One region of the Cupriavidus sp. a3 genome, then DNA from elsewhere that is predicted to be linked to it. Evidence: predicted binding sites of a transcription regulator. Region 1 holds the regulator's gene; the other holds the start of a gene.
The links. The regulator FliA, encoded in region 1, starts transcription of late flagellar genes. The targets are predictions, from matches to a motif close to CTAAAGTTTNNNNNNNNNNNGCCGNTA.
Positions count from the first base shown of each region.

Region 2: the regulator FliA is predicted to act here: its motif matches at 3,114-3,140, upstream of ACAD63_RS17275 (DUF342 domain-containing protein).

Region 1 covers NZ_CP170644.1:2,131,383-2,136,142, reverse strand. Annotated here, with positions in the region: gene flhF (flagellar biosynthesis protein FlhF) at 1-422, shown strand, start outside; gene ACAD63_RS31535 (MinD/ParA family ATP-binding protein) at 434-1,228, shown strand; gene ACAD63_RS31530 (RNA polymerase sigma factor FliA) at 1,331-2,047, shown strand; gene ACAD63_RS31525 (flagellar protein FlhE) at 2,047-2,484, shown strand; gene ACAD63_RS31520 (flagella synthesis protein FlgN) at 2,581-3,039, opposite strand; gene flgM (flagellar biosynthesis anti-sigma factor FlgM) at 3,047-3,355, opposite strand; gene flgA (flagellar basal body P-ring formation chaperone FlgA) at 3,528-4,337, opposite strand; gene flgB (flagellar basal body rod protein FlgB) at 4,568-4,760, shown strand, end outside.
Region 2 covers NZ_CP170643.1:3,599,746-3,604,505, forward strand. Annotated here, with positions in the region: gene ACAD63_RS17265 (CapA family protein) at 1-843, shown strand, start outside; gene ACAD63_RS17270 (hypothetical protein) at 929-1,084, opposite strand; gene ACAD63_RS17275 (DUF342 domain-containing protein) at 1,385-2,998, opposite strand; gene ACAD63_RS17280 (class I SAM-dependent methyltransferase) at 3,263-4,120, shown strand; gene ACAD63_RS17285 (DUF1415 domain-containing protein) at 4,122-4,739, opposite strand.

The DNA.
Region 1 (4,760 bases):
AGCTGCTCGATACCCGTTATCTGCTGTGCGACCCGGCGCTGGCGCCGGATGCAGCACAGGTGGCGCACTGGGCGCCATGGTCGGATACGGCCGAAACGCGCCTGCGCACGCTGCGCCATGCCATCGACCACTTCGCGCAGGATGCCGAAGCCGGCCACGCCGCCAGTGCCGCGCTCGCGGCGCTGCAGCTTGGCCTGTCGGTGCTGTGCCTCGAACACGCGCCAACCGCGACCGCGCCGGCGTTCCTGGCACGCCTGGCCGGGCGCACCGTGCGAGCCGGCACGGCGGTGCCGGGCACCGTGCTCAATGAAGGCATGGGCCGCATGCTGGCGCTGCTCGACGTGCTGGAGAATTACTCCGGCCGCGCCGCGGCGGCACCCGCTGTCGCGGAAGCGGCCGATGTCATGGGAGCCCTGCAGTGAGCACGCTCGCCATGGACCAGGCGGAAAGCCTGCGGCGCATGCTGGCGCCGCGCACCACGCGCCGCATCGCCGTGGTCGCCAGCGAACGCGGTGCCGGCGCCACCACGGTGGCGCTGGGCCTTTCGCACGCGCTTGCGATGCAGGGCGAGCGCGTACTGCTGCTCGACGAAGACCCGGCCACGGCGCGCGCGACCAGGCTCGCCGGCGCGACCCCGGCCGGCACGCTCGCCGACGTGCAGGAAGGACGCCTGCCGCTGGAAGCCGTGGCGGGCGTCGGCACCGGCGGCGCGGTATCGGTGCTGCCGGCCGGCCGCCAACGCGCGGGGCTCGACGTGCCCGCCGCGGCGCTGTCGGCCTTTCGCAGCGTGCTGGTCGATGCCACCGCCGATGCCGACGGCGCGCTGTCGCCCTTTGCCGGCGGCGCGCACAACGTGGTGATCGTGATGCGCCCGGAGCTGGCGTCGATCACCGCCGCCTATGCCTGCATCAAGCGCCTGCATCACCTGTATGCCTGGCGCCGCTTCTACCTGGTGGTCAACATGGCCGCCACCGAAGCCGCCGTGCAGGCGATCCTGCGCAACCTGGCGCGTACCGCCAGCCAGTACCTCGGCGTGGAAGTGCTGTGCGCCGGCTGGCTGCCGGCCGACCCGCTGGTGGCGCGCGGCGTGCAGCTTGGCCGCTGCGTGGTCGAGGCCTTCCCGGCAGCACCCGCGACCAGCGCGCTGCGACGCACCGCCGGCAGCATCGGCGGCTGGCCGCTGCGCGCCGAGACGCCGGCCCCTGCCGCGACGCCGGTGCCGGCGTGAGCGCCACCCGAGCCATGCCTTACCAACGAACCAGACCCTGAGCCAGCCGGCGCGCCGCGTGGCGTGCCCGTCCAGCAATCCAGCATTCACGAGAATTGCACCATGTACACGATCCAGGGAAAGCTCGACCAGGCCGATGTGGTCAAGGCGCACGCACAGCTGGTGCGTCGCATCGCCTTGCAGCTGGCCGCCAAGCTGCCTGCCAGCGTGCAGATCGACGACCTGATCCAGGCCGGCATGATCGGCCTGCTCGACGCCGCCAAGCGCTATGAAGACACCCACGGCGCGCGCTTCGAGACCTACGCCAGCCAGCGCATCCGCGGCGCCATGCTCGACGAGGTGCGCGCTAACGACTGGCAGTCGCGCAGCCTGCGCCAGTTCACGCGGCGCATCGAACGCACCCAGCGCTCGCTCGAGCAGAAGCTCGGACGCACGCCGCTCGATTCCGAGGTGGCCGAGGCGATGGAGATGCCGCTGGGCGAATACCAGGTCCTGCTCAACGAGGTCTATGGCTGCCAGCTGCTGCATTACGAGGATTTCGAGCGCTCCGGGGAAGAGGATTTCCTCGACCGCCATCTTGCCGGCAGCGACGACGGCAATCCGCTGACGGTGCTGATGGAAAGCGGCATGCGCCAAGCGCTGATCCGCGCCATCGACCGGCTGCCCGAGCGCGAGAAGCTGGTGCTGTCGCTGTGCTATGACCAGGAGCTGAACCTGCGGGAGATCGGGGCGGTGCTGGATGTGACCGAGTCGCGCGTGTGCCAGATCCGGGGGCAGGCGATTACGCGGTTGCGGAACCAGTTGCGTGGGTTGTTGTGATGGGTGTTGGTGGCCTGCTTGCCCGCGGCGCCGGCGTCGTGCTGCTCGCTGCGTCGGCTTGTGCCTGGTCGGCGATCGAAGGTGGGACACGGCATGCGTGGACCGGGTCGGTCAATGGGCCGGCGTTGCATGGGCGGGGGCAGCGGGCGGTGTCGGCGCCGATTCAGCCTGTGGGGGTGTTGCCGCAGGCTGAAGGGGTGATTACGACGGTGCGGTGGCGTTACAGCTTTGCGCGGACGCCGCCGGCCGAGTTGCAGGCATATTTGTGCAATGCGCAGCGGTGTGTGATGTTGCCCCAGGCCGAGGGGCTAACGTCCGCGTTCTCCGGCGATGATGCTACCAAGGGGTTTGTGTTTGCGTTTCGGGTGCCGGGACAGGGGAGTCTGGTGCCGGTTTTGCAGGGGCGGAGTAATGAGGTGGTTGTGGGCTTTCGGTAGGCATCTGTTCTAGGTGCCTGGCTGGCCACCAGATGGGGACCTATCCGCAAGGCACGCAACAAAAAGCCGATGCCGGTCCGCAAAGCAAAACCCAAATCAGCCTGCCGCCAGGCTCACCCCCCCAACCCCGGTCGCCGCCTTCCCATCCTTCCCATACAACCCGGCATCCCCGCCACTATGCTGCCGCAGCGCCTGAATCGCCTGCTGCGTGAAATCGAGATGTGCCTTGATGACCGCGCCATTCAGCGCATTGCCATCCCGCGTCACCCGCGCAGCAAAGATCAGCTTGCGCCAGGCCTCCGCCACGCCGGCATCGAGCCGGCCAAGCAATTGCCCGTCCGCGCCAGCACGCAGGCCCAGCACCTGCATCTGCGCTTCCCGCGCCCGGACCTGCCGCGACAGCCCCTGACCCACTTCCACCTTGCGCGTCAGCAACTCGCTGAGCGCAGTGAAATCCCCGCGCTTGATGGCATCTCGCTCTTGCGCAAGAAGTTGCCCGAAAGCTTCAACGCCTTCGGTTTCACGCTGCAGGGACTGGATCAGGCTTTGGCTCATGATTTGGCTATTGAGGGTCGGCCTGGCCTAGCTCGCGCAAGCTGGCGAGCAGGCCATCGGCAATCTTGCCCGGGTCGATCTTGATCCGGCCTTCGGCGATGGCCTGGCGGATTTCTTCGACCTTGGCGGTATCGATATCGTCGTCGGTTTCCTGCGCCAGGCGGCTGCTGATCTCGCGCACCTGTGCGGCCAGCGGACTGACGCTCAGCCCGGAGGACGGCGGGGCGGCGCTGGCCGGTGCGGCCTGGGGCCGGGCGGCGGCGTCGCCTGCGGGCGCGTCGGCGGGCCGGGACGAGGTGGAATGGTTGATCTTCACGGGCGTTCCTTGCTGGTTTCCTATGGCATTACGGCCGTGGCGGGGAAATCTTTAGGGAACGTGCCCCAGGGGTGCGTCCCATATCGCCCGCACGGCTGGACCGGCGGCATTTTCGCATGCCGCGGTGCCATCGGAATCCGGCTGCCAGCCACGATCGGCAGACTCGAAGTGCTTATTGCAGCACGACGGTATCACCGCTGCGCACCAGCCCGTTGACCACCTGGCCGTTGCGCAGGCGGACCTGCACGGTATTGCCGGTGGCGGCGTCGGCCAGCACCTTGCCCTCGCTGGAGATCTGGAACGCCTCACCCTCGACCGACACCGTGACGGTCTGTCCCTGGCGCACCGCGATGGCCTTGCGCAGCAGGTCGCTGCGCATGGGCGAGCCGGCGGCGATGCGGTTGGCGGCGACGGCGCCGGCGAGCTGGGCCGGGTCGGTGATGACCGCGCGCGGCAAGGTGGCAAGGTCGCCCTGGCGCACTTCGATATCGGCCTGGCTGACCGGTTCGCCCGGACCCAGGGCGCGCGACGCGACGTAATAGTCGGTCAGCACCGATACGCGCGCCTGCATATAGCGCACCCACGGCCGCTCGCCGCCACAGCGCACGCCGACCGAGACCCGCCCCCACGGCGAGGCGCCGGCGGGCAGGAACGGGTCGGGCGATACGCACTCCGGCGCGCGGCCGCCCGACGGCGGAGCCACCTGCACGCTGACCTTGCCGGGCAGGCCGGCGGTCTGCTGCAGCAGGAAGCGCTCCACGGCAGCGCGTGCGGGATCCTCGGTGAAGGGGCTTGCAGTGGCCGTGTGCTGGCCGGCCGCCGGTGCCTGCATGGCGACCGGAGTGGCCTGCGCCGGCGCAGCGCCGGCGGCCCCGGCAAGGCACAGCAGGCCTGCCGCCAGCAGGGTCTGCGCCTTGCGCGGGCCGTTGCGGCGGGAATAGCGGCCGAGGGTGCGTCGGAGGGAGCGGCGATTGGGGTTCATCTGGTCTTCCCGGCAAGGACGGCGGGCCTGCGCTGGCATGCCCGGCGCGCTGCCCCGTGACCGGCGGCGCGCCCCCGTCTACATCAGTCATCGGGTTCCGATTGTAGGCAGCGCCTCGCGCGAGGGCGTGCCGAAATGCAAGGATTTCCCGTCCTTATTCATCCGATTGGCGCGACAGGCCCCCGCCTAAGATGGCACCCCTGAAGAAGGTCGTCCAGGGAGATGCCAGCATGATCGACAGACTCGACGCGTCGCTACGCTTCCAGCAGGAAGCGCTGAGCCTGCGCAACCAGCGGCAATCGGTGATTGCCTCCAACATCGCGCACGCCGATACCCCGGGCTACAAGGCCCGCGACTTCGATTTCGCCAGCACGCTGGCGCAGTCCGTGGAACGCGGCCATCGCAACGAAGGCATGTCGCTGT
Region 2 (4,760 bases), on a different contig from region 1:
AGCGACGACGCATGGCCCGGCAAGGCCGTGCATTACCGCATGCATCCGGACAATGTCGATTGCCTGCAGGCGGCAGGCATCGACTGCGTGTCACTGGCCAACAACCATGTGCTCGACTGGGGACGCGCTGGCCTGGCCGATACGCTGGCGGCGCTCGATGCCGCGCGTATCGCGCATGCCGGTGCCGGCCCCGATGAGGACAGCGCGATGCGGCCGGCGTGGCTGCCGCGGCCGGGCGGCGGGCGCGTCGCGGTATTTGCCTTCGCCATGCATAACTGCGGCACGCCCGCTGCATGGCGCGCCACCGCCGGCCACTCCGGCGTGAACCTGCTGGATGACTGGTCCGCCGCCTCGTGCGACCGCATTGCCGCGTGGATTGGCAGGGACAAGCGTGCCGGCGACCTCGTGGTGGCATCGATCCACTGGGGTGGCAACTGGGGCTACGACATCGCCCCGGCGCAACGCGCCTTCGCGCACGGGTTGGTGGAGCGGGCCGGCGTGGATATCGTGCATGGGCATTCCTCGCACCATCCGCTCGGCATCGAGCTGCATGCGGGCAAGCCCATCCTTTATGGCTGCGGCGACTTCATCAACGACTACGAGGGCATTGGCGGCTACGACGACTACCGGCCGGACCTGGCGCTGATGGTATTCGTCCGCTTCGATGCGGCAGGCAACGCAGACCTGCGGCTGGTGCCGCTGCGGCGCAGCCATTTCCGGCTCGAATATGCGGGCGAAGTCGACATCGCCTGGCTGCTGGCGATGTTCGCCTATGAAGGACGCACGCTCGGCACGCGGGTCGAGCGCAGCGGGCTGCACGAACTGCGCCTGTCGGCGGCATGAGATCGCACCATGAGGCCGGCGCCATGAAAAAGCCCGCCGGCACGGCGGGCTCTTGCGGCACGTACCGCCAGGCTGCGGTGCGGCGCTAGTGGCGGTGAATCATATGGTCGAACCATGTGCGTACCGACTGCTCCTGCTGCTGCAGCAGCGTCGGATTCTTCTCGCGCATGATCCAGATGGCAAAGGCGGCACAGGCCACCAGGGCGATCAGCGCCAGTGCCGTGATCAGTGCGGCAGTCATAGCAACCTCCTGTAGAAGACTGGTTGCACCTTCAGTGTAGGTCGGATCGCGCGCGATGCAGGGGACGTGCAAAAGCAGGAAGGCCAGCCGCATTGGCTGGCCTTCCGGTATCTCAAGTGCCACGTGAGTCGGTTCCGTGTAACGCTTCCACAGTTTGCTGGTCCGCTTCTGCATTCACTGCCCGAGACTAGCTCTCTCGCCCATCCTGCGGCACCCCAGGACATACCTGCAGGATAGTACAAATTCGGGCGCGGGGAAGCGCGCGCGCTGATGCGGGCACAGGTCACGCACAGGTCACGCTCACGTCACCTCAATACGGTCGTCGACGAGGCAGATCTGGCCACCGGGCTTGTCTTCCACCACCTTGAGCACGCGGCTGCCCACCTGCAGCGTGACGCCGCCATGGATGCGCCGTGCCGCGTCGATGACGGCACCGGCTGCGGGCTGCATCTGCTGGCCCAGTTCGGCCAGGCGGCCTTCCAGCTCGAACAGGTCACGCGAGAGCTTGAACAGCGTGGCACGCGCCTTCTCGCGCAGGTCGCCGACGGCCTTCTCCGGATGCCTGGCAAAGAACGCCACCAGCTGCCTGACCTTGTTCTGCTCGTCCAGCAGCCGCCGGCGGTCTGCCTCGAGCGCGGCGCGTTGCGCGTCGGCATAGGGATTCAGTCCCACCTGCACGCTGGTGGCGCTGCCGGCAGGACTGCCGAGCACCGCGGCGTGCACCGCCAGCATGGCGCGCGTGCGCCCGCCGCTGATGCTGCCCTGCACGCCGGGGCCTCCGACCACGATGCGCGCGCCCGCGGCAACATCGCTCTGGCGGATGCCGCTGTCGACGTTCACCTCGGTGCCGGCCTCGACCACGGCGTTCTCGATGAAGCGGGCCTTGACCGCGCCCTTGCAGCGCACGCTGGCGCGGCTGATGCCGCCGTCGGCATGGCCGGTCTCGGACTTGCCGATGATGCCGCCCTTGACCACGACATTGCCGCCGGCGTCGATGTCGGCGGCTTCGATGGTGCCTTCGACCAGCACGTCGCCGCTGACGCGCACCGACATGCCGGTACGGATATCGCCCGCCACCCGCAGCGTGCCGTCAAATGCGACGTTGCCCGAATGCAGGTCGACCGCCTCCACCTGCACCACCGGGCTGACGGCGATGCCATGCACGCCGGCTACTGGGGCGCCGGCGATCACGGCAACCAGCAGGTCGGGGTCGTCGGGATCGGCGGCGGCGCCGGTCAGGCCCTCGGCAAAGGGCGGATCGTCCATCGGATCGGCGGCAATGGGCTTGCCGAACACGTCGACGCCATCATGTCCGGGCACCGCCGGGATGCGGCGCATCAGCGGCATGCCGGGACTGACCAGCAGCAGGTTGCCGAGGTCGCGCAGGTCGACGCGCGAATCTTCCTCATCGGCCTGCACTGGCTTGCGCGGCTGCAGCAGGTTGACGAAGCGTGCCGGCTCGCCCTGGCGCGGCGCCACGCCGGCGGCGATGGTGCGCAGCTCGCTGCGGCCTTCGGCCAGCGCGGCGTCGAGCGCCAGCGCCTGGATCGGCGCCACCACGCCGCGCTCGGCGACGGCGCGGCGGATCTCGTCCTCCGTGACCGGGCGGCCGCCTTCGGCGGGCATCAGCGTGAGCCGCGCGGCCAGGCCGTCGTCCGTGATATCGAGCTCGAACGCGCCATCGACCAGCACACCGATGGCGGCGTCGATCTCATGCTCGGCGCGCTGGCACTGCTGCAGGAACTGCGCGACCGCGCGTGCATCCAGCCTCGCGCCGGCCCAGCCGTGGCTGTCCAGGCACTGCCTCAGGCTGGCGTGATCCGGAGCCAGCCTGCCTGGCTCCGGTGTGTAGCGTGCATGCACCTGCTCACCTGGCTCGGTCAGCTCCAGGCGCAATCCCGACTCGTGCATCATGAGTCCCCTGACGTTGGTTGCGGAGCTGCATGGCGCTCGGCCACGGCGGCCTGCCCGCGCTGGCGGACAGCGCGTGCCCGGACGGCTGGCGCTCCACTTGTTATCGATCCAAGACCATCGGCAGCGGGAGTACGAAACTTGAGCGGGCAACGGCCCCCGCCGAGGAGGGGTGGGCCAGGCCATCAGCGGATGGCATCGCCGGACTTTTCGGTAAACTGTCGGCATTTCCGGGACGCGCCGCGTCCCGCAGCCTGTGCAGTCCCCATGTCAAATACCCACGAAATCCGCCCCGGCCAGTCCCTCGAGCTGCTCAAGGAACTCCATATCCTGACGCGCGACGGCAAGATGAACCAGGACAGCCGGCGCAAGCTAAAGCAGGTCTACCACCTGTTCCAGTTCATCGAGCCGCTGCTGCAGCAGGTCAAGGATGAGCGCGGCCGTGTCACGCTGGTCGACCATGGCGCCGGCAAGTCGTACCTCGGCTTCATCCTGTACGACCTGTTCTTCAAGGCCTTGAAGGACGATTCCCATATCTACGGCATCGAGACGCGCGAGGAACTGGTGAAGACCTCGCAGGCGCTGGCAGCGCGGCTGGGCTTTCCCGGGATGTCGTTCCTGAACCTGTCGGTGGCGGACTCGATCACCTCGCCACAGTTGCCGCCGACCGTCGACGTGGTCACCGCGCTGCATGCGTGCAATACCGCCACCGACGACGCCATCCGCTTCGCGCTGGCCAAGCGCGCGCAGCACATCGTGCTGGTGCCCTGTTGCCAGGCCGAAGTGGCCAGCGTGCTGCGCAAGCACAAGGGCAAGCTGCTGGCGGGCAATCCGCTGACCGAGATCTGGCGCCACCCGCTGCATACGCGCGAATTCGGCAGCCAGGTGACCAATGTGCTGCGCTGCCTGCAGCTGGAGGCGCATGGCTACCAGGTCAGCGTGACCGAGCTGGTGGGCTGGGAACACTCGATGAAGAACGAGCTGATCATCGCCCAGTACAAGGACCTGCCGCGCCGGCGCCCGGCGGAGCGGCTGCAGAACGTGCTGGAAACGCTGGGACTGGAAGAGATGAACGAGCGCTTCTTCACCGCCCCGGTTTCGGACAAGCCGGCCGAGCCAGCGTAAGTCAGTCTTTCGGGGGCGGGTTCTTGCCGGTGGCTTTGTCTTCGGCTTTGTCTTCGGCTTCGTCCTCGCCCGCCATCACGCGGCGCCAGCCCGCATGCCCCAGGCGGCGCATGGTTGCCTGGTTGCGCTCGTAGATATCCGCCGCATCCGGGAAGGCCGCCGCCGCGCGCGCGATGCTGTCCTCGCGCAGCAAGTGCAGGATCGGATACGGTGCGCGGTTGGTGTAGTTCTCGATGTCGTCAGGCTCGCTATCGGCGAACTGGTACTGCGGATGGAAGCTGGCGATCTGCAGCGTGCCTTCCAGGCCCAGGCTGCCGAGCAGGCGGTCGGCGAAGTACAGCAGGTCGTTGTAGTCGAGGAAATCGGCCACCGCGTGGGGCAGGATCAGCAGCGTGGTGTCGATCTCCGCCGGATCCGTCTCATCGAGCAGGCGCAACTCGCGCTCGAGTTCACCCAGCACATCCGGCGCTTCGGTGGCGGTGCTGACCACGTAGCGCACCTGCTCCTTCACATAAACACTCTTGGCAAATGGGCACAGGTTGAGCCCGATCACCGCGCGCTCAAGCCAGTGGCGGGTGGCGGCGATGACAGCGTCTGCGGAAGTGGCGGCGGAGGGCATGATGGGGATACCGGGCAAACC